DNA from 3 places in the Paenibacillus bovis genome. Region 2 is predicted to be linked to each of the others. Evidence: riboswitches for the same ligand, from Rfam matches in the RefSeq annotation. Region 2 holds a riboswitch; each other region holds the start of a gene.
What was found. Region 2 has a riboswitch for thiamine pyrophosphate ahead of AR543_RS24330 (hypothetical protein). Riboswitches for the same ligand answer to the same signal wherever they lie in the genome.

Region 1 (7,737 bases), 2.5 Mb from region 2:
AATAGATAAAATTTGTAGTAATACATTGTTTATACCCCAAAATCAGGGGTTTGATCAAGTTCCTACAGTCCCTATTTTATCCTTTTATTGGAAACAAAAAATGACAAAAAATCCGGTGTCCGATTCTGTAGTCTGCCTGCGCATTTTACAAAATTCGTCACCGGATTTTACATCGCTATCCTGAAATTCTTGTTAAGCGAATCGTATCCGTATCGACAAACGAAAGGCGTTTAGCCGTTCCAGGTCTGTTTCTGACCTTCTTTGTCGGTATATTCAATCGTTTGTGGGGTAATATCCAGTACTACATAATCGGGATCATCCGGTCCGGAGAACCAATTTTTGAATTCATCCTTCCAGACACGCTGCTTCAGTTCATCATTTGTCGATACAGCGCAGGTTGCCTCGATTTCGATTACTTCGTTATTGCCGCCTTTTTCGTAACCGAGCAGCAGATAGCAATTCGGATTCTGTTCCAGCTCATCCACTTTTTGCGTTTTGCGGTCGGTAGCCAGATGAATATTCAATCCTTCATTATATACCGCCATATAGCGTACCTTTGGTTTATTGTTCTCCACTGTGCCGAATGCACAAAAACGGTTTTCTTCCAGTGCTTTGACGATAGATTGTTCAACTGATGTTTGACTCATGATCAAGCTCCTTCCGCGATATGGACTTGGATTATTCAATACACCCTGATAACAAGGCGCTGAATTTTAGATAGTACTTAACTTTGAGTGCCTGTATGGATACTTACCCGGTCAGCAGCAAGCTGAACCTTCACCGCTTATCCTATCGTTCCCCGGATGCCTCACTTGCTGGACAGCAGGCAGGCTCTCGTCTATAATTACACCTAGAAAAAGCGCATACGATCTGGGGGAGCTGGGCTAGCCGGCTGAGAGTGTATTCGATCAATACAGACCCTTATACCTGATCTGGATAATGCCAGCGTAGGAAGCGAATCAAGCATTGTATGTGTCCTCATACGATATGCACCTATGTCGTCCCGATCCGGGGCGCTTTTTTTATATACAGAGGAAGAAGGGGTAGAGAAATGAACAAACACTGGAACAAGCTTCTGCCGCTGCTGGCGGTATGCCTGCTGCTCATCACTGCAGGATGCGGAGGCAAAGGAAGCAGTCCGGCCGATAACAGCCAGAGCGCCGAAGGAGCAAACGGCAGTACTCTCAAGGATGTACAGGTCGTGCTGGACTGGACACCGAACACGAACCATACCGGTCTCTATGTGGCTCAGCAGATGGGCTACTACAAGGAAGCCGGATTAAATGTAGAAATTATCACACCGGGACAGGGCGGCGCCGATACAATGGTTGCTTCCGGTAAAGTTCCGTTTGGTATCAGCTATCAGGAAAGCGTGACCCAGGCACGCGTGCAGGGTGTACCGCTCGTCTCGCTAGCCGCTGTGATTCAGCACAACAGTTCGGGCTTTGCTTCACCGGTAGACCGTAACATCAAAACGCCCAAGGATATGGAAGGCAAGTCTTACGGAGCCTGGGGCTCACCGGTCGAGGAAGCCGTGATGAAATCAATCATGACGACCGACGGCGGTGATGTCAGCAAAGTCAAAAGTGTGAATATCGGAGATGCGGACTTTTTTACAGCGGTCAAGAAAGGCATCGACTTTGCCTGGATCTTCTACGGCTGGACCGGTGTCGAAGCCGAGCTGCGCGGTGAACCGCTGAACATGATGTATGTAAAAGATTATTCGCCGAATCTCGATTATTATACGCCGATTATTGTGACCAACGAAAAGCAGATCCAGCAGGACCCGGAACTGGTCAAAGCTTTTATAGCGGCAACAGCCAAAGGATATGAATACGCCATCGCCAACCCGGACAAAGCCGCTGATATTCTGATCAAGGCTGTACCTGATCTCGATCCTGAACTGGTCAAAGCAAGCCAGAAGTGGCTGTCTCCCAAGTATCAGGACGATGCCAAACAGTGGGGAATGCAAAAGCCAGAGATTTGGTCCGGGTATGCCGACTGGATGTATAAGCAGGGTCTGCTCGATGCCAAACTGGACGCTTCCAAAGCATTCACCAATGACTATCTGCCGGCTGCCGGTACCCAGTAAGCTTCCGAGTTATTCCCGGCGTGACCGATGAATAATAGACCGCTCACTGCTCGTCTTTATGATTGATCCTGTCGATTTTATCGAAGACAACCAATCTTATTTTTCACCCAATTCATTTACCCAGGAGGTTATCATGATGGCTACGACTCTACTGAGCATTCAGGTTATTCCCAAAACACCCAACAATGAAAATTCCTATGATTACGTGGATGCCGCTATCGAGGTGATTCAGGCTTCCGGACTGAAATATGAAGTGCACCCACTGGAAACGACGCTGGAAGGCGAGCTTCCACAGCTATTGGAAGTTGTACAGAAGATGCATGAGGCGCTGGTGGAAAAGGGCAGCCCGAGTATCATTTCCCAGATCAAAATCGCGCATAATCCATCCGGCATCAGCATGGACGGACTAACGGAGAAATACCGCTAATGTCCATTAGAGCATGGTGGAAAGGCATATGGCCGCCCTTTGGGGCGGTCGTTTTGTTGCTGGTCATGTGGCAGCTCGCCACTTGCTTTTTCCAGATTGAAGACTGGATTCTGCCAAGTCCCGCCCGTATCGCCCAGGAAGCCGAGAAAAGTTACACCAGTCTGCTCGGGCATACGTGGGCCACGCTGAAGTTGACGCTATCTGGATTTGGCATTGGAGCGGCGACCGGGCTGATCGTCGCCGGTGTGCTGCATTATATTCCTTTTCTGCGCCGTGCACTGTATCCGCTGCTGATTCTGAGTCAAAATATACCGCTGATCGCACTCGGACCACTGCTGATTATCTGGTTCGGTTTTGGACTGTTGTCCAAGCTTATCGTTATTGTACTGGTGTGCTTTTTCCCAATCACGGTGGCAGCACTGGGCGGACTCGCCGGTACCGACCGGGTGATGATGAATTATATGCAAATGATTGGAGCCACGCGTGGACAGATTTTCTGGAAGCTGGAGCTGCCTTACAGTCTGCCGGCTGTCTTCTCGGGACTGAAAATTGCCGCTACCTACAGCATTATGGGGGCGATTATTGCTGAATGGATCAGCAGCAGTGAAGGGCTTGGTTATTATATGCTGCTTCAGCAGTCTGCTTTTCGTACCGACCGCATGTTTGTTGCGATTATGATTGTGATTGCTTTTAGCCTGATCATGTTCTCGCTGATCGTGCTGCTGGAGAAATGGTGTGTACGCTGGCAGAATGACAGTACTTCCAATAGTAAAGGAGGAATCGACCGTGCCTGATTCCACATATCCTCCGGCGGCAACTGCTACAGAAAGAGATGCAGCTGCCACCGCTTCTCCTTTCGCAGAGAATGGGAATGCCAGACCTTTTCTGGAGCTACGGAATATCAGCAAAGCTTTTGCCCAGGGCAAACAACAGCTGCAGGTCATGGAAAATATATCGCTGACTGTACATGAAGGTGAATTTGTCTCGGTAATTGGCCCTTCGGGTTCGGGGAAAAGTACCCTGCTGCAGATGATTGGCGGGGTGCTGCTGCCGGATCAGGGAGATATTGTGCTGCAGGGCCAGCGGATCAATGGCCTGCAGGGCAAAGCCGGTTATATGCCCCAGCAGCCGGCTCTGCTGCCCTGGCGTACGATTGAAAAGAATGTAATCCTCGCCCGCGAGACTGCCGGTATGCCGCGTCAGGAATCGCTCGCTCTTGCCCGGACCTGGCTGGACAAAGTAGGATTGGGCGGATTCGCCCGTGCCTATCCACGTACTCTGTCCGGCGGTATGCAGCAGCGGGTCGCTTTTTTGCGAGCACTGCTTGGACCGCAATCGCTGCTTTGTCTGGATGAGCCGTTCAGCGCGCTGGATGCTTTTACCCGCAGCGAGATGCAGGCTTGGCTGCTGCGCATCTGGGAAGAGAATCGGCGGTCGGTCGTTTTTATTACGCATCATATCGAAGAAGCGCTGCTGCTGTCCGATACGATCTATGTATTATCCAGCCGCCCGGCTCATGTGATCCAAAAAGTCTCAGTGCCTTTTCCAAGACCGCGGCGTGAAGAGCTGGTGGATACGCCGGAATTTATCGCGCTGCGCAGACAATTGACTGAAGCGCTGCGAGCGGAGCTGAACGGATGATGAGCGAATACGATGTTCTGCATTCTTCAACGTCCTCTGTCTCTGCTGCCTCGTTATCCAAACTGCAGGAGAAATCACCCTCCATCCCGTCTATCGATAGCCATATTCATCTGGATCAATATGACGATGATGCTATTCGTCAGATGATGCAGAGTCTGCCGAATCATCAGGTCGAATCGATAATCGCGGTCTCGATGAACAAGGATTCCTGCCAGCGGATCGAGCTGCTGTCCCGGCAATATCCGGGTCTGGTGTACCCTGCTTATGGCTATCATCCCGAGCAGCCTCTTCCTTCCCGGCAGCAGACCAGCGAGCTGCTGGAATGGATAGAATCACGGATGAACCAGTTGGTAGCTGTAGGCGAGATCGGACTGCCTTACTATCTGCGACAGGAGCTGGCTGCGCGTGAAGAGAAACTGGATGAAGCCGGATATATTCAGCTGCTGGAACAGTATCTGCAGCTTGCCGCCAAGCATGACAAACCGGTTGTACTCCATGCGGTCTATGAGGATGCCGATACGGTATGCCAACTGCTGGAAGAGTACCGCATCCGGCGAGCCCATTTCCACTGGTTCAAGGGCTCTGCAGCCACGGTCAAACGAATGGCGCAGCATGGATACCATATCTCATTCACCCCGGATATTGCCTATGAACCGGAGATCCGTGAACTGGCTGCCCTGTATCCCCGTGAGCTGGTTATGGCCGAGACGGATGGGCCGTGGCCTTTTGAGGGTCCATTTACCGGGCAGTCTACTCATCCGCGCATGACCGCAGATGTCTGCCGGGAATGGGCTGCGATTCAAGGGCTAAGCGAGTACGAAGCCCGTCAGATTCTGTATGCCAATACCTGTAATTTTTATCAACTTAACGGGTGATAGGGATGGCACTTTAGTATGTCGAAGACTCACAATCACAAAAAGCCTGATCGGCAAGAAGGAAATTCTTCTTCAGCCAGATCAGGCTTTTCTGATTGTATTGGCAGTCATGGGATCAAATAATCAGCAATACACGACCCGTGTACCGAATCTTGCGATACAGTTGACGACAGCCTGTACTCGCAAATCCTTTACTGATTATTCGACCTGTATCATATGCTGATAAGCATGAGTATACCAGTTGATCACTACGGATAGCTTAACCAAACGATATCAAGCTTTGTAATCATCACCTTTGACGGATGCTGCAGGACTCAGCCATACGAGCAGCATGGAGAACAACTGCTCCATCTGCAGCGGTTTGCTAAGGTAATCGGATGCTCCGGCTTGCAGACAGCGCTGCCGATCATCCTTCATCGCTTTGGCGGTCAACGCAATAATCGGCAGTTCTGCCCACTGTGATTGTCGGCGGATATTCTCCATCGTCACATAACCATCCATTACAGGCATCATAATATCCATCAGGACCAGATCCGGCTGACCCTGCTCCAGCATTTCCAGGGCTTCCTTGCCGTTATAGGCACTTATTACGTTCATGCCTTTGGATTTGAGAGCCCCTTCCAAAGCAAAAATATTACGGAAATCGTCATCCACCACCAGGATTTTTTTGCCTTTGAGCATATCCAGCTCTTCCGGCAGACTGGCAGGAGACGATAAAGCAGTCTCCGGGCTGTCCGGTGCAAAGTCTTCCGGCAGTGAAGGAATATACAGGGTAAATGTACTTCCGCGGCCTACCTCACTCTCGACCGTAATAAAACCACCCAGCAGCCTTGAGAATTCGCGGCAGATCGATAATCCGAGTCCGGTTCCGCCATAGTCACGGTCGGTCCGGGCGCCTTCCGCCTGACGGAATGCTTCAAAAACGACCTGCTGCTTGTCCGGCGCAATACCGATCCCGGTATCTTTTACCGAGATGGCGAGCATATGATCCATCTTTTCTGGCAGTCTGTAACCTTCAGGCAGCGGAACTTTCTCTGCCGGAGCAATCCGCAAGCTAATCTTGCCCTCACTCGTAAACTTGAACGCATTGGAAAGCAGATTTTTGAGAATCTGCTGCAGTCTTTTGCCATCGGTATAAAAGGTCGGCGGTGCATCGGTATCTACTTCCGTCCAGAATTGCAGATTCTTCTGCTCGGCCAGCTTGTTAAAGTTATAGCCCATTACTTCCGGAATATCATGAATAGAAATCAGCTCCCGCTGCACCTCGACCATACCTGCCTCCACCTTGGACAGATCCAGAATATCATCGATCAATGCCAGCAGATCCTGTGCCGATCGGTGAATAATATTACCGTATCCAGGCATTTCATCCTCATGATCCCGTGGAGTGCTTTCGGCAACCAGCTGGGACAGAATCAGAATACTGTTCATTGGTGTACGCAGTTCATGAGACATATTTGCGAGAAATTCCGTTTTGTAGCTGGAGCTGAGCTTAAGCTGTTCGGCGTACAATTCCAGTTCCTGACGAGTTGTTTCCAATTCATGCGCTTTGGTCTCCGCAAAATTTGTACGTTCCCGCAGCTGCTCATTGGTCGCCTGCAATTCTTCCTGTTGTACTTGAAGCTCCTCCTGCTGGGATTGCAGCTCTTCCTGCTGCGCCTGCAGCTCCTGGTTGAGTATCCGGGTATTGCGCAGCAGTTCATCCACCTGCATCCGCTTCTCGATATTGCTGATGATCGCTCCGAAGCCTACACAGATCTGCTCGATCAGCTGACAGTAACGCGGAGCGAATTCAATCGCTGCTCCAAGCTCCAGTACCGCTATCGTACGACCCTCAAAAACAATCGGGGTAACTACAATCTGCCGGGGCACAATATGACCAAATCCCGTCTGAATACGGATCGGATAATCTTCATTTGCTGTCAGCAGCTGTGTTTTCTGTTCCACGGCTGCACGTCCAATCAATCCCTGACCCGGTCCAAATTCATGGATAGTTCCCGTCATATTGCCATGGGCGCCGTATGAATATTCCAAATGGAACTGGTCTCCCTTGGTATCCGGATGCACATAATAAAACAATCCATAGGAGGCTTCCATCAAAGGAACGATTCTGGCAAGCAATTTCTCCGCCAGCTCCGGTGTATTGTTAATCCCCTGATAGACGTTGCCGATCTGTGCTAGCTGGGTCTGTACCCAGTTATTATCCTGCATCTGTTCCGAAGTTTTCCGTACCTGTCGATTATGCTCTTCCAGAGCAATCGACATTTTATTAAACGCCTCGGCGATATTGGATACTTCATCGCCGCCCTCTACCTGGAGGCGCGGAATATCCTGCACGTTATCAAAATCCACATTATTGATAACATGGGTAACCTGCTTGAGTCGTCCAGTGGTACGGCGCAAAGTCCAGACCGTGATTCCGATACCGGATAGCAGCAATAAAATAGCGAGTATACCGGTCATCACCCATCGCTCGGACATAAGCGTATATTGTAAAAAGAAACCTTCTATAATAATGAATAGAATTGCCAGCATCAGCATAAAGCTAAATCCAATAATCTGTTGATGTTTATAATTCATAAATATTGCATTCTTCCTCTCTCGTGATGTAGGCAAGATTATAGCAAAAAAGCTGGCTGAGTATACTTTCAATGATACGTGAACATTGGTACTTTGTCTGTAGAAACTTGGACTTATTTTCA
Region 2 (7,737 bases):
GACTGCACCTGCTTCTACTATGGTATCGGTTCGGCCAGGCTTGCTGGTTGCTCCTATCCAGATACGATTGCCCTGCTTTGGAATAATATAAATCTGATTGCCATAAATGGTATGATTCAGCCAGCAGGATGGTGTACGAATTTCCAGCAGTTCGCCTTTGACTGGCAAAAAAGGAAGTCGGTACCCTTCGGTCTCAAGAAGTCTGCCACTTCCAATTCCGGAACTCAGAATGACGCGTTCTCCATACATTATCCCTTGCTCTGTCACTACACCTGTAACCCGGCCATGATTACCGTGTTCGCGCAGCAACCGCGTCACCTCGGTCTGTCGGTATAGGACTGCACCCAGACGTATAGCAGCCATAACCAACGCTTCATTTAGCAATGCAGGGATAAGCTGCTGCTCTGCCGGATTGTAGAGCATACCTTGCTCCGCATGGATATAAGGCTCTTCCAGAGCCAGACGTTGTCTGTTCCACCATTCCAGTGGTGAAGTATTGGACAAATGCTCTTCATTCCCATTATTGTTTCGATTCGGTGTATGCAATGAATGAATAGTATGGCTTTGCTTCAGATCCTGCTCATCGATCGGTAACAGAAATCCTTCACTGCGAAGTCCACAGTGTATGCCGGTTAGTTCGTACAGCTGCTCTGTGAGCTGGTTATAGAGCGAGCGGCTGTACAATGCCCATTTGCGAAGATCTTTACTTTCAAAATGCTCTGATTCTGCTGCCAGCATACCTCCAGCCGCTCCGGACGAACCGGAAGCTGGCTGATTTTTCTCGATCAGGGCAACTTTCATGCCTTTTAACGATAATTCATAAGCGATCGAGGCACCGATTACACCCGCTCCAACTACAATTGCATCGTAATGACCATTACTTCTCATACCGTTTCCTGCCTTCCTGATTCGATCTTGCCGATACGAGCAGCTGCAGCAGATAACGCTGCTGCATAAGCTGAAGCCTGTTCCAATGGATTCTTTGCAGCAAAGATTCCGGACATTACAGCTATACCGGCTGCTCCCGTACTTATCAGTTCCTCTGCATGATGAGGCTGTATCCCTCCGATCGCAATAACAGGTATATCTACGACAGCACATATTTGGCGCAGCTGCTCTACTCCCCGGGCAGGAACTCCTGGCTTGGAGGCTGTCTCATAGATATGTCCATAAAAAACATAATCTATTCCTTCCCGTTCTGCCTGAATCGCTTGTGCAGCAGTGTGTACTGATCTCCCCAGCCGAAAAGATTCTTTTTGCCAAAAATCCAATACAGACTCTGAATCTGCTGCTGGTGCATGATACTGTCTCCTCTGTCTGCTGGTACTTGCCCCGGTCTGATCATTACCGGATAGTGCATTTACATTTACCTCGTGTTTCTCTGGCAGAGATCGGACAAAACTTTGCAGCTCGGTTAAATGAGCACCTCCCAGCTTCAGCTCCGCAGCAAGCTGTATCCTGCTATTTAGCCGAATAGCAGCAGCAGGTATCCCTGCGTTTAACATGGCTTGTACCAGTTCATATACCTGTTTATCCGACCACTGCTTTTCCCGGATATGGATCGCTGTTACCTGGGAGTAAATCTGCCTGCTAACTGAAAGTATTTTCTCTGCTGTCTGATTGCCTGTACTCACCACATGCAGCTCCATTTTGCACCCCCCACAGATCTCCAATCTCTATCTGTATCACGGAATAACGAACACCTTCTCTGTTTTCCCAAATGGTAAGGCGGCCAGCTGGCATTGTATATTGCAAAATAATGCAAAAAAACCACCTTCCAAAGGAAAGTGGCTGTTTGGTATAAACAATAACAGGACGATCTGCATCGCTGCCTGCCGAAGCATAATCTGGTTGGATCATTCATTATATCTCCATGTACATTCCGGAACATTGCGATCCAAAAGGATGCTGATCCCGTCCATGATATACAGGGAATACATAATGATTCCTTGTATATACAATATGCAGATTGCTGTACTATTATTAATTACTTTATACAGCCTGCGTTGTCAGAGTAGATATATCCATATTATCCAAGATTATTCTTCTGCCACTTCCCTACGCTGGTATAATCCAGATCAGGTACAAAGGGTTCGGCAATCAGTTCTGCCATCTCAGCCATTACAGGCTCCCCCGTGTGTTGTCGCTATTCAATTTAAGCATATTTATCTTAGCAAAACTGTTCTTATAAAGCAAATACTATGTATGCACAGGAAATTTGATAACAGCTCCTGAAACTACAGAAATGCCGCCCAGCTGTTCGAGAATTGCTGCTGCAAGAAAGAAGGATTGTCGCAAAAATTCAGCCGATTGAGCAGATGTATCGTGGCTACCATCTAGCATCAATTGATGTCTCATAAAAGAAAACAGATTTTGCGCATTCCATGCATCTTCAAAATCCTGATAAGCATTGAGCCGGTATATATCTTGTTCTACTTTAAATTGATTTGCTATCCAGGCAGCGGTAAGTGCTGATTCCGTTTGATAGGCACCCAATACAGGAATCCATACTCTGGAACGCATTACTTCATGATGAGCATATTCATGAAAAAAGGTATTGAGCTGTACAAGATCCTGACCCAGATTGACAATGACAAGATCAGCTTCTGCAAGCAGGGGCATCTGCTCTAACCCCGAACCGGCATCCAACAGAATCAGATCATAGCACAGACCTGCAGTATGAAGCATGTATTTCCAGAAAAGATCATCTGCCGGAATGGGTGCTGCCTTATCAGTACCTGCCAGAAGATCAAGCCGATTCTGGAGCAATGCAATCATATAACTGGATACATTACTGCGAGTCAGAATACCCGACTTGTATGAATAATACAGCCGATCAATGCCTGGTATAGAGCGTCTGTCAGCATTGTCGGCAGAAATATCTGTATCTGTACTTGTACTCAGCAGACCTGCTTCAACACTGTGATAACGATATTGATTATGACAAAGCAATAATTTTAGACGATATTGCAGAGAAGCAGTAATCGCTGTAATCGCCGCGTGCGACGATGTTCTACTATTCCCTTTATCGGGACTCCAGAACATTACGGTGGTCATTGATCTGCTCCTTTCCTTTTGATTAGCGCAGATTAAACCATAATTTGCGTTTCCTTACTGCAGAGGGACGGTCTTCACCAAATATTTTTTTCAGTATAGAGGCTGTAGCAGGCTGATGATCAAATGGATCGGGATGCCATGGAATACTGTATATCTGTTCCGTATGCAGCTCATGCTGTAATCGTGATACAGCATCTGCGGGAGCCAGAGGAAGATAATAATGCCATTTGTCCCGCGGGTATCGATGCAGATCAGCAGCCATTTTGAGCACGTCCTGGTAACGCCATTCGGCTCCTGATCCAACTACAATAGGGATATCTGCACGCAGAAATTCTTCCAGTCTGGCATTTTGCTGATAACGTCCCAGGTCGAGAATAATAAACCGGTAGCTACCGCCAAGCAAACCGACTACTTCTGCGCGAGCAGATTCACGCCAGTAATCGACTCCTTCCAGCGTAAACTTCCGTTCCTCCAGCAGCATCTGCTGTTCGGCCATACCATTTACGGCTACCTGCTGTATACGGGCAAATGCTCCGGGATGATCATTCATTTCCACAAGAGCGACCTTTTGCTGACTCCTCGCCAGATGATGGGCAATCGCTACCGCCGTATGGGTAGTTCCCGTACCTGATGTAGCTCCCATTACTGCGATCACCTGTGTGATCTTGTTCCATCCACCGACCAGGTTACCAGATCCTCTATGGGTTCGATTGTAATAGTCATTTATGACCTGTCCCAGTGCCTGCCTGGTATCCGAAGCAGACTGGTATCTTTCTGCGGGTTGATGATGCAGCAGCTTGCGGATAATAGGGATCATGGCCCGGGGTATATCATTTCTGATAAACTTCTCCATACCGAGCATCCATTCGCTATAATGCCCTCCTGTCGACAAATACAGGATAAGCGCTCCCAATCCATACAGATCAGAACGATGATCGGTTTGCCCGCTTCCATACTGCTCGGGTGCCGCAAAGCCGATAGTACCCAGCTTTACGGTATCCTGACTTTCCTGCGGTTTGAAGGTCCGGGCAATTCCGAAGTCGATAAGTCGTATATCCATTTCCGGAGTAATCATTACATTGGATGGTTTCATGTCGCGAAATACGATTGGAGGTTCATGCTGATGCAGATACTCCAGCACATTGCAGAGTTGATTGGCACAGCGCATAATAAATGCCGCATCTACCTCTGCAGGTTGTCTTTTGAACTTTTGTTCCAGTGTTTCTCCTTCAATATAATCCATGACCATATAGGTATAGCCATCAGGATCATCTGTAATAAAATCCACAATTCTCGGTAAAAATGGATGGCTCAGCGAAGTAAGCATTTTGGCTTCTGCTGCTACTTCCCTATATTGAGATGGCTGGGCTACACTTTCCTTGACTGCCCATTTCTTGCCGGGCAATCTCAGGTCATGCGCCAGGTACACATGACTCATGCCTCCACTTCCCAGTTTCTCCTCGATACAATAACGCTCCGCCAGTACCATTCCCTGATACAGCCGGGTTGGATGAATCATATAGAACAGCTCCCTTCTGCAAACAACAAAAAAAGGGAAAGCCTCCGTCTATTCAAGCAGACTAATACTGTCTGTTCGAAAGACGGGATGCTTTCCCTATCCGTTGTATATTCATATACCTGTATTATAGTAACTGCATCTGAGTTTGTAAAGGATAATCGGGGTCATCCGATTCCACCCGATATAACGAGTTTATTTTTGTGCTGCAAAAGCTTCGCGATTACGCTGGATCTGATTCACATGACCTTCCAGATGAGTGACGCAGAGCTTTTCTACGAGCGCACGGGCTGTAATCTCGCCGTCGACGTTATGCTGGCCTGTACGTTTTTGATCTTCTTCCGTAATGGTCTCCAGCACAGGGGCAAAAGCTTTGCGCATCGCCAGCAGTGCCTGCAGATGATGTTCCAGATCCAGTGAAGCATAACCAAGCCGCTGCGCCCAGCGATCCTGATCAAAAGCCACTATAACCGGATTATCTTCAGCCAGAATAGCTTTGAGGCGATGCTGAAGTACAATCTCCACATCATACAGATGAACTACGATCTCATGAATACTCCATGCTGTCGGAGCAGGCTTGAACTGCAGTTCGGCCTCGGAAAAACAACGTACCTGTTCTACAAAGCGTTCCATATCCGGTAAATAACGATAGATTGCATTTTGCATAACGCACATCCTTCTCGAAGGTATACAAGCTATTACAGATTAGTACTTTACCATATAAAGGGTAATTTCATCACGATTGTGGAACAGCTGTTTGGCACGTTGAACCTGAAGACGCGCTTCTTCAAACGTATGAATCACTTCCTTGATCAGTGCCAGCGGTTTTTTGTGCATCAGCTTGACGGTCACAATAACCGTACCGCCAGGTACTACCGCATCCAGCAGATCAATAACAAGTCGTGCAGTCAGCTTGGGACTCCAGCTCATATCACAGACGAGCAGATCAAATTCGCCTGCACTCAGCTTCACTTCCGATGCATTGCGCCGAACCACTTTGAGATTCGGATGATTTTGCAGGGAAGGATGCATTTTGGCAGGGTCGACTGCAGTTACTTTCATACCTCTTTCCAACAGGAACGAAGTCCAGCCTCCAGGAGCTGCACCTACATCCAGTCCCGAGCGGAAGCTGGTAAAATCAATACCGAACACTTTTTCCGCTTCCAGCAACTTGAACTTGGCACGGGAAATCTGACCTTCTTCCCGCTGAAAACGCACAGCGCCTCCATTCCAGTCAGACAGATTATCCTGCGGAAGCGAGATGCCTGCATACAGACGATCGGCTGTCCAGAAAACAGACAATATCAGATCCGGATTCTGCACGGTATACTCGGAATGCAGCGAAGCCAGTCGTTCCTCCAGCAGATGACGAAGTTCGGACATATTTTCTTCTACGTTGGCATCTCCTGTCTTGCGTACCTGTACCGACAGCGATATCCCGTATAATTCTTCCCGTTTGAGCAGCAACTCTGTCAGCGCGTCCAATGGATGCTGTTCAGGCTCTATTTGTTCCAGTACCAGATCGTAACGCACCGGCTGAATATGACGCAGAAACATCGGTGGCTCCGATGTCAGACGGGCGATCACATCTTCTGGTGCTGCAGGAAGTGTCAGCAAGAGCACTTCACCGTGTATCAGAACCGAACTTTTGACCGAACCAAAAATACGCTTCAGTTCCTCCTGCGCGTAAGCGGCAAATCCGTGATTGGCTGTGCCAATCCAGCGGGATTCCGCCTGTATGTCCTGCTCTTGCTGTACAATGTTCTCTTCATTCATGAATATTCTTATAGCCTCCAATAGTTTATACAATAACACTCCGTATATGCTCAAGTATGCGCTGAACCGATTCCATCCGGTAGAGCATGCGCGGACTTTTTACACGCCAAGCTTCAAATACAATCAAACAGGGCACACTTGTTATTTCATAAGCCTGCACAAACCGGGGAGCAAAATTGATATTTAGTGCATAAGTCATATGATCCGGCAGCAGCGGCAGGGCGGTCTCCAGCATCCGCCGGCCCATCCTGCAGGTACCGCATAACGGAGTGTATATATAGATTGCAGCGGCCTCTCCCGATTGTGAGGCGAGTTCCAATGCCTGCTGCTCCGTTAATTCCTGAATCATATCGATCACTCCCTGTATTATTCGCTGCGTCCGGCACTACGGGCAATTTGTTCCAGCAGTTCTGCCGGCATCGGTCCGTTGTGCACAATAACATCTGCCGGCTTCGCCTGATACAACAGCTCGTACATTCTTTTTTTGCCATACATGCTGGATGTATGCAGGTAAATCTCTTTTGCATACAATCCTTCATGGATCATGGCTTTGACGACATCGGTTCCATCCATCTGGCCAAAACCAAGCTCATGGTCGAGCGACAGGATGTTCACTTCGCAATCACGAAGCATCATCAGGCATTCCTCTCCGTCTCTTGCCAGCGCAAACCCGCCAGGGCAAGGACGATAATCATCCATATACAGATTGATCATCAGCCTGTTCCTCCCTGTTACTGTTCAAACTGGGATGCTGGACAGTAGTAGGTTTTTTTGCCTGCCACTTCGGTTTTTACCACTTTGTCTGTTGCAGAGCGTACAGACGGTTCACCTTCACGCTCATACACACGGCGCAGCGCATGGAATCCACCCGTCAGCGCATCATTGGCTGTGAGCGGCTGCCCTTCCATATGGCCGCCTGTCTCGATCGCTTCTTCCAGAACGCTGTGTACTGCATCATACAGTTTGGACAATGCTTCTTCGTCCAGATCCTGTACTTTGGCTGAAGGCAGTAGCCCCGCTGTAAAAGCAATCTCATCTGCATAATAGCTGCCAATGCCAGCGATCAAAGATTGATTAATCAGCGCTGTTTTGAGAGCGCCTCTGCGGCTTTTGAACAAAGTAATGAATTGTTCTCTGGTCAGTTTGCGATCGGTTGCTTCCGGTCCCAGATCGGCGAAATAGGCCTGTGTCTCCTTGGCGGAGCAGAAATACATCAATCCTTGACGTCCGGCTGTATAATACAGCGACGTTCCATCTTCAAATTGAAGCTCCACATCCGACTTGCGATCTGCATTTTGCTCGCGAATACCATAATACAGCGAACTTCCCAGTACGATGCTGATCAGCAGACGATGTCCGCTGTGAAGATGAAGATTCAGATATTTACC
Region 3 (7,737 bases), 2.7 Mb from region 2:
CAGTTTTCTTACCGAACGGTCAAAGCAAAACACTTCATTCTGATCTGCGGCATCGAGCGCTTCCAGTCCATGGATAACCGGGATGCGAAACAGTACTCCGTCTTCGAGGGCTTGTTCATCAGGAGGCAGTGCCATACCCGTACGGCGGATAAAGTCAGCTGCCTGCCGAAACTGCTCGTCTTCCAGCGGCAAAAAGGCTCCTGTAGGCAGACGATAATATCGGCGCTGCTCCTGCAGCGATTTGAGCACCTGGATAATAGCCGATTCCGGAATACCATCCAGTTCAAATTTGAATTCCAGCCAGTCATGACGGGAATCCGTGTGCACAGTAATGCGCGGCGCAGCGAGCGGGTCCTGGATTCTCGATTTCACTACAGAAGTGGCATAGATCTTGACCAGCTGCTCCAGACGGGGGACGATATGATACAGGAACTCATACTCCGCCTCTTCATCGGTGAGGAAATAACCGCCCTCGGTAGCAGCAAAAGAAGCTTCGTCCATCAGCTTCAGAATTTCTTCTTCTTTTTCGCCATCACGCAGCAGGATTCGTTCGTCCTCCTGTGCCGGTGTAGGATTCAGCGGATTAATAATGACGTCGCCATATTGGAACTCCAAACCTGCCAGCAGCCGGTCGCGTACACGGTCGAGATACAGTCTTGCCTGCAGCGGGGTCTGTACGACAATCTCCGATACCCGGCGGGTCATCTGGACATTACCCAGTCGGGTGAGTCCCGGAATAACCTGCTGTACCAGCGATTCCAGCTGCTCCGGTGGAATAAGAAGCCGGTGCTGCTCAGTATTCGAAGCTGCCAGCAGCTGCTGCAGTCCGCTTAACCGGCGGCAATCCTCTTCATTGAGCGAGATAAATTCACCGTTATACATAACCATTCCATACGATTCCAGCACGATCATCTGCTGAATCCCCTCTACACGCAGCTGATACATCGTATCCACTGCAAAGCGACCGCGGGAGGACGCAGGTAGCTGGCTCGCAGTCGCTCCTGGCTCTTTTCCCTCATTCAGAAGATCCAGTTCAAAATACAGCGGCAGTGGTCCCAAATGATGGGTGATACCTTCAAACGTCTGCTCCTGATATTCCAGCCGGGCGACTGGTGCATGCCCAATCGCCTGCAGCAGATGGGGCCAATGGGATACCGGGATGATCAGCATTCGCTGGTTGGGCTGACCTGCTACACCAGGCGCCGAACGGCGGCTACTTTTACCTTTCCCTGCCCATTGGTCTATCGACTGATCCGGCTGTTCATCGCGCTGAATCAGCAGCAGCTGCCGGATAACTTCATCATCTTCCCGGCTAAAGCTATGCAGCTCCGGATCATAGGTGAATCGTGCCGAGAATACGTAGCTTCTCCGGCTGCGCACACATTCCAGAAATTCATGAATATGCTGCACAACATAAGGACGCTTCAGTCCTGCTTTCATTTCCAGACCAAGCCGGTATTGTCCATTGCCATAAGCAACAGGTCGGCAGATCCATTCCACCTGCAATGCCGTACGAGTCTCAAAGTAGGTTCTTCGGCCGCCAGGTCGTCTGGGCGGGCTTGTGAACAGACTGAGTAGTTCCTCGGCCAGCTGGTTGTCTTTGCCCTCGTCGGCAGGAACCGGCAGCTTGTCCGGCTCCGGATTGACTGCTGCTCCTACAGAGCCTGCGGTATGCAAAAGCGGCGGCATGCCCAGCTCTCCCGACTCATAGACATGAATCATCACCGCTGCCACATGCTGGCAGTAGGCGGTATAGGAAGCCAGCGATGGGCAGGTACAATGCGCATGTGCCTTGCCTGCTTCATCAAAATGCAAATGCACCTGCTCCTGCTGATTCGCCCGAATCTGCACGCTAGCTTCATATTGTCTCCGATGATCATCGTAACGGGTAAAAGACACCTTTCCCGAACGATAATAAGCCATTCCTTTGTTGTAGGCAGTTTGGCCGCACCATCGCTGAATAGCAGGCAGATTAAATTCAGTACTCATGGGCTTCCTCCTGTCCGGCTGGTTGATTCAGCCTGTTTTGCCGTGCAATAGTTTCCGTTTCAGGATCATCACCACGCCTCATAAATGGGCGGTGATGATCTGTATAGTATCTCCCTGGCGAATCATACCTTCCCGCTCTACCGAGCAGACGATACCGCGACGTTTTTTGGCGGCTGGCATAAACCGGGAAGCCACTCCTGGCTGTTCGAGGATACTTTCTATCATTTTGGCAGGCTTGCGGCAGGGTACATTTTCCCCTTCACAGATCAGACCGGTTCCATCTGGAAATAACAGCCTTGCTCCTGCAGGCAGCAGGGTCAGCTGCTCCAGTCCGCGTATCATCAGATTGGCACCAAGCCACTCCGGCCGTATCTCCGGCAGATTCATACGCTGCGCAATCTCCAGACATTCTTCGTAGGAAACGATACTGATCTGGCGGCGATTCGCAATCATTGTGCCGCGTTTGTATATTTTCTGACGAGCATCTGCACGGCGCAGCAGTCCATAATGCCGATCGCCTGGAATTCCGGCCAGCTCGACCGGAATCTCCGGCAACGCGCGTGTCACAAAGCTGCCTTTTGTATCTGCAACCAACACACTTTCTACGGTAATCGATTGGGTAGATTCTATCCACGAAATGGATGGGTTCTGGCTCATGAAGTTTCTCCTTTGATCGTGACCATAATAGTCCGTTTATCGCTTCTTCGATTATGACATACCCGGCAGACCATTCACCAGACACAACCTCTTTTACAGACAAAAGCCTGTGTGCACCTCAAATCATTGCTGCAGCCCAAATTGCATACGGTTGTTCAACCCTGAAGTGCATAGATATAGTTATGCAAGACCCTTACGGATCGCTCGGCAAAGCAGGGATCTGTTGGTACATGGGCAGCAAAAAGACCTGTTATGAAACAGATCGACCAGAGTATTTATACTGCCTATGCATAGTTAATCTATATTCCTGATACCGGACCGTATCTGCTGGCTTTTCTGGAATATACAGATAAATTAGCCCTATGCGACGTTCCATAATTTCCCACGTATAGGTAAAAGAACTACAACTCGCTCTGTATTTTATACTGGCAGAATCAGGAGGATACCAAATGAATACCCAGGTAAAATCAACAAACGATGCTTGGTCACGAAGTCACTGGATAGAAGCTGCTGTGGATTTGGCAATATCTTTTCCCGGCCTGGTATATCGGGCGGCTGTCTGCGTATTAGCCTGCCTGGTTGGCAGCTGATCGCCTCTAGAAAAGGGGAGAAGATATCCCAGACTATATACGTGTTACCAAATTACATGCCTGTTATCAAACAAAGACCCGTAACCCATAATATGGGCGCCGGGTCTTTGTTCGATTTGTAAACTGATAAATCTACAGTATTTGCTGATCAGGAAACAGGAGGCTTGATCTGCCGAAGTCTTGTCGCAGAACGACGGCGGTAGACGATCGTCAGCAGGATCGCCAGTCCGATAAATCCATACGATACCACACTGGAGAATGCCAGAACTACCGCTGTACTCAGCTCCGCAATCATGAATATTTTGGTCAGTGCTTCCAGTACCAGAATGATCCCCCACATCAGCGTCATATTGCGCATAACGTTCCGGAAATACGGATATTGCCAGTTCTTTTCCCCATCTACATTGGGTGTGAATCGGCTGACCATATGATAAATGAGCGGTCTTCTCATCAATAACGATCCCAGAAACAACGCTCCTACCCCGGCTGTAATAAAGGACTCACGCATCAACAGCAGCTTCTCGCTGCCTCCGAGCAATACCATCACGAGCGACAGAACAAAGGTAAACAGCATAATGCTTCCAAATACATCCAGATTCCGGTGCCGGTACAGATGGATCAGATTATCCAGCAGAGGCACCACGGTCGCAATAGATAGGGCTGTAAGACTGCTCATGTACGGTTTGAGCAGAATATAGATCAACCATGGAATCAATCCATTGATAATCAGGGTCATGATAATGTATTTTCGGCCAGGCATTGCGGACATAGCCCCATCTCCTTTAGTTCAAAAAATCATAAGAATTATGTATACAGGAATTATATATTTAAATTTATGCATAATCATCCCACTTTAAGCTTAGATCGTCTACGTCTATAGACCGAAATAACCCGTAATTCGGCTGCCAACCATACTATATACAATCATTTCCTCAAAATAACAAAAGTTGACAATTATATTCCGATCGACATATAGTGTTAACTGTATCCACTAGGGGCGCCTGTACGGGCTGAGATAAAGCATCTGCTTTGGTCCCTTTGAACCTGATCTGGGTCATGCCAGCGTAGGAAAGTGGTTGAGACTTCGTTGATACGACGATACGGTTTCTGCCGCTTCCTGCCCGGAGGCGGCTTTGTGCTGTCCATGGGAGGAGGCCGGGTAGACGAATCGTCAATCTGCGTATGTACATAGATAGCAGGCAGATCGAAACAGATGGTGAATAGACTACGGAATGTGCATGGAGCGCAGGCAGCAGATGTACCTGTACTCGTTGCGCGGAAGCATTTTGATACTGATTATCGGTCTATTTTGTACCCCCATCCAGGGAGCTAACCTCTCTTTGTCTCCTGCCGGAGCTGGAGCTACACAATCGGCCGCTCTATGCCTGTTGCTGGACGCTTCATCGTACCGCAGATATCTGCTCGCACGGTCTCCTCTTCCCTTTGTGCTTCCATCCCTGTATTAGTACGTCTCCTGGCGGATATCTACATTCGTGAGGAGGTTTTTTATTTATATGACTATTTTTCAGACCCCATTACCCGGCAGCCGTAAAGTATACATTCAGGGTTCACGTGCCGATATTCAGGTACCCGTACGCGAGATTGCTTTATCAGACAGCGAGATTCGCGGAGAGATCGTTCCCAATGGACCGCTGCATATTTATGATTCCAGCGGTCCTTATACCGATCCCGGACAGGAAGTGAATATCCGGCAGGGACTGGCTCCGCTTCGGCAGAACTGGATCGCAGAGCGAATGGATACGGTACACTACGAAGGCCGCCATGTACGTCCCCAGGATAACGGATTCCAGAGCAGTGAGCGCGAAGCCCGGCAGGGTGCCGAACTATTCCCGCAGAATGATCGGCAGCCGAAGGCGGCACTGCCTGGCGCCAATGTGACCCAGCTGCATTATGCACGACAGGGGATTATTACGCCGGAGATGGAGTTTATCGCCCTGCGTGAAGGCATGGAGCCTGAATTTGTCCGCTCCGAAGTGGCTGCCGGACGGGCGGTCATTCCGTCCAATATCAACCACCCCGAGAGTGAGCCGATGATTATCGGTCGTCATTTTCATGTAAAAATCAATGCCAATATCGGCAACTCGGCTGTCGCTTCCTCGATCGAAGAAGAAGTAGAGAAGATGACCTGGGCGATCCGCTGGGGAGCCGATACAATCATGGATCTATCTACCGGCAAAAATATTCATACAACAAGGGAATGGATCATTCGCAATTCACCGGTACCGGTAGGTACGGTTCCTATTTATCAGGCACTGGAAAAGGTCAATGGCCGGGCGGAAGATCTGAGCTGGGAAGTATTCCGTGATACGCTGATCGAGCAGGCCGAGCAAGGTGTGGATTATTTTACGATTCATGCCGGTGTACTGCTGCGCTATATTCCGCTGACAGCCAATCGGGTGACCGGCATTGTCAGTCGGGGCGGATCGATTATGGCAGCATGGTGTCTGGCGCATCATCGGGAGAATTTTCTATATACGCATTTCGAAGAGATTTGCGAAATTATGAAGCGTTATGATATCACTTTCTCCCTCGGTGACGGGCTGCGTCCCGGATCGATTGCGGATGCGAACGACGAAGCCCAGTTTGCGGAGCTGGATACACTCGGTGAGCTGACCCATATCGCCTGGAAGCACGATGTACAGGTAATGATCGAAGGACCGGGGCATGTGCCGATTCATCTGATCAAGGAAAATATGGACCGCCAGCTGGAAGTATGCGACGAAGCGCCCTTTTACACACTGGGTCCGTTAACGACCGATATTGCTCCCGGCTATGACCATATCACCTCCGCGATCGGTGCAGCGATGATCGGCTGGTATGGTACCGCGATGCTCTGCTATGTTACACCCAAGGAGCATCTGGGACTGCCCAATCGCGAGGACGTCAAAGAAGGCGTAATCGCCTACAAAATTGCCGCCCATGCCGCCGACCTCGCCAAAGGCCATCCGCAGGCGCGCAAGCGGGATGATGCCCTGTCGAGAGCACGGTTCGAGTTCCGCTGGCGGGATCAGTTCCACCTCTCTCTCGATCCGGAACGTGCTATGAGTTACCATGACGAGACGCTGCCTGCCGAAGGGGCCAAAAGCGCTCATTTCTGCTCTATGTGTGGTCCCAAATTCTGCAGCATGAAAATTACCCAGGATATCCGTGATCAGTATGGTGATACGCAGGTCGAACAGGCGATGCAGGAAAAGTCGCAGGAATTCAAAGCAGGCGGCAGCCGCATTTACAGTTGAGATAGACTGATTGCCAGAGCAGCAATCAAGTATCGCTACTAGCGTATGATTAATAACGTATTACTAAAATACGGCTAGCACAGTGATTGAGCAGCAATATAGCCAATACGCAGAATACAAGCTATTCATAAATCCTGCCGACATACTACCATACCCGGAAGGAACACTGCCTCCAGTGATCTTTCCGGGTATGTGTATCCTGCTAATATCTATTCAACTCCGTCTGCTATATGAATATGCAATTTTATATTGCGTTTACAAAATAAGGTTTTTCATATGACAAATGGGATATATGATCAATGTATCATATGAATACATATTAGGAGTGTGACGATCTTGAATACCTTTTCCATGAAAAAAGCAGCCCTGTCCCTGGGCGCTGCCGCTGTATTAAGCGTGCCTTTATTTACTATCGGCTTCACTACTGCCGATGCTGCTGCTACGACTGCTGCCAAAAAAGTAACAGCTCCCAAAAATGTCATCCTGTTTATCGGCGATGGTATGGGCGAAGCGAGTCGTAATGCTATCCGCTACGCTACTGTCGGCAAAAATGGCACATTGGAGATGGACAAAATGCCGGTATCCGGCCTTGTACGTACCAGCTCCAGCGACAGTCTGGTGACAGACTCTGCCGCTGCCGCGACGGCTATTGCGACTGGTGTCAAAACGTATAACGGCGCCATCGGCATGGATGCCAAAAAGAAACCGGTAACCACTGTAATGGAACTGGCCAAAAAAGCCGGCATGTCTACAGGTGTCGTAACGACCAGTCAGGTGACAGATGCGACAGGCGCTGCTTTTGGTGCACACGTCGAGAACCGTTCTGCCCAGAGCGATATCGCCAAGCAGTATATTGAGAACAGCAAAATCGACGTTCTGCTCGGCGGCGGCGAAGACTTCTGGTATCCAAAAGGAACCGCTGGTGCTCATCCGGACGCTCCAGCCGAAGATCCGTCAGAAGGCAGCAAAGGCACCCAGGGCAATCTGGTAGAACGCGCCAAAAAGCTGGGCTATGACTACGTAACCGATACTGCCGAGATGAAAGCTTCCAAAAGCGGCAAGCTTCTGGGCCTGTTCGCCAACGAAGAAATGTTCCAGGCACATAACGAGCTGGGCAACAAATACAATCCAACCGTCTCCCTGCCGGACATGACTACCAAAGCACTGGACGTACTGTCCAAAAACAATAAAGGCTTCTTCCTGATGGTAGAAGAAGAAGGCACCGACGAGATGGCGCATGATAA

Region 1: it holds a riboswitch for thiamine pyrophosphate, as region 2 does, so the genes downstream of both, AR543_RS04650 (ABC transporter substrate-binding protein) here and AR543_RS24330 (hypothetical protein) in region 2, are expected to answer to the same signal.
Region 3: it holds a riboswitch for thiamine pyrophosphate, as region 2 does, so the genes downstream of both, thiC (phosphomethylpyrimidine synthase ThiC) here and AR543_RS24330 (hypothetical protein) in region 2, are expected to answer to the same signal.

What each region holds. Positions count from the first base shown of each region.
Region 1 covers NZ_CP013023.1:1,078,248-1,085,984, reverse strand. Annotated here, with positions in the region: gene AR543_RS04655 (pyridoxamine 5'-phosphate oxidase family protein) at 231-647, opposite strand; TPP riboswitch at 863-972, shown strand; gene AR543_RS04650 (ABC transporter substrate-binding protein) at 1,052-2,092, shown strand; gene AR543_RS04645 (MTH1187 family thiamine-binding protein) at 2,229-2,519, shown strand; gene AR543_RS04640 (ABC transporter permease) at 2,519-3,313, shown strand; gene AR543_RS04635 (ABC transporter ATP-binding protein) at 3,306-4,160, shown strand; gene AR543_RS04630 (TatD family hydrolase) at 4,157-5,035, shown strand; gene AR543_RS04625 (response regulator) at 5,309-7,615, opposite strand.
Region 2 covers NZ_CP013023.1:3,612,795-3,620,531, forward strand. Annotated here, with positions in the region: gene thiO (glycine oxidase ThiO) at 1-888, opposite strand, end outside; gene AR543_RS15310 (thiamine phosphate synthase) at 885-1,649, opposite strand; gene AR543_RS24330 (hypothetical protein) at 1,591-1,860, opposite strand; TPP riboswitch at 2,038-2,145, opposite strand; gene AR543_RS15315 (CpaE/TadZ family protein) at 2,200-2,778, opposite strand; gene AR543_RS15320 (serine/threonine protein kinase) at 3,080-4,576, opposite strand; gene AR543_RS15325 (DinB family protein) at 4,769-5,239, opposite strand; gene AR543_RS15330 (SAM-dependent methyltransferase) at 5,279-6,349, opposite strand; gene AR543_RS15335 (YbbN family protein) at 6,375-6,698, opposite strand; gene AR543_RS15340 (cyclic-phosphate processing receiver domain-containing protein) at 6,716-7,063, opposite strand; gene AR543_RS15345 (Fpg/Nei family DNA glycosylase) at 7,081-7,737, opposite strand, start outside.
Region 3 covers NZ_CP013023.1:937,761-945,497, reverse strand. Annotated here, with positions in the region: gene AR543_RS04100 (DEAD/DEAH box helicase) at 1-1,989, opposite strand, end outside; gene AR543_RS04095 (MOSC domain-containing protein) at 2,068-2,646, opposite strand; gene AR543_RS04090 (VC0807 family protein) at 3,385-4,005, opposite strand; TPP riboswitch at 4,220-4,324, shown strand; gene thiC (phosphomethylpyrimidine synthase ThiC) at 4,751-6,493, shown strand; gene AR543_RS04080 (alkaline phosphatase) at 6,845-7,737, shown strand, end outside.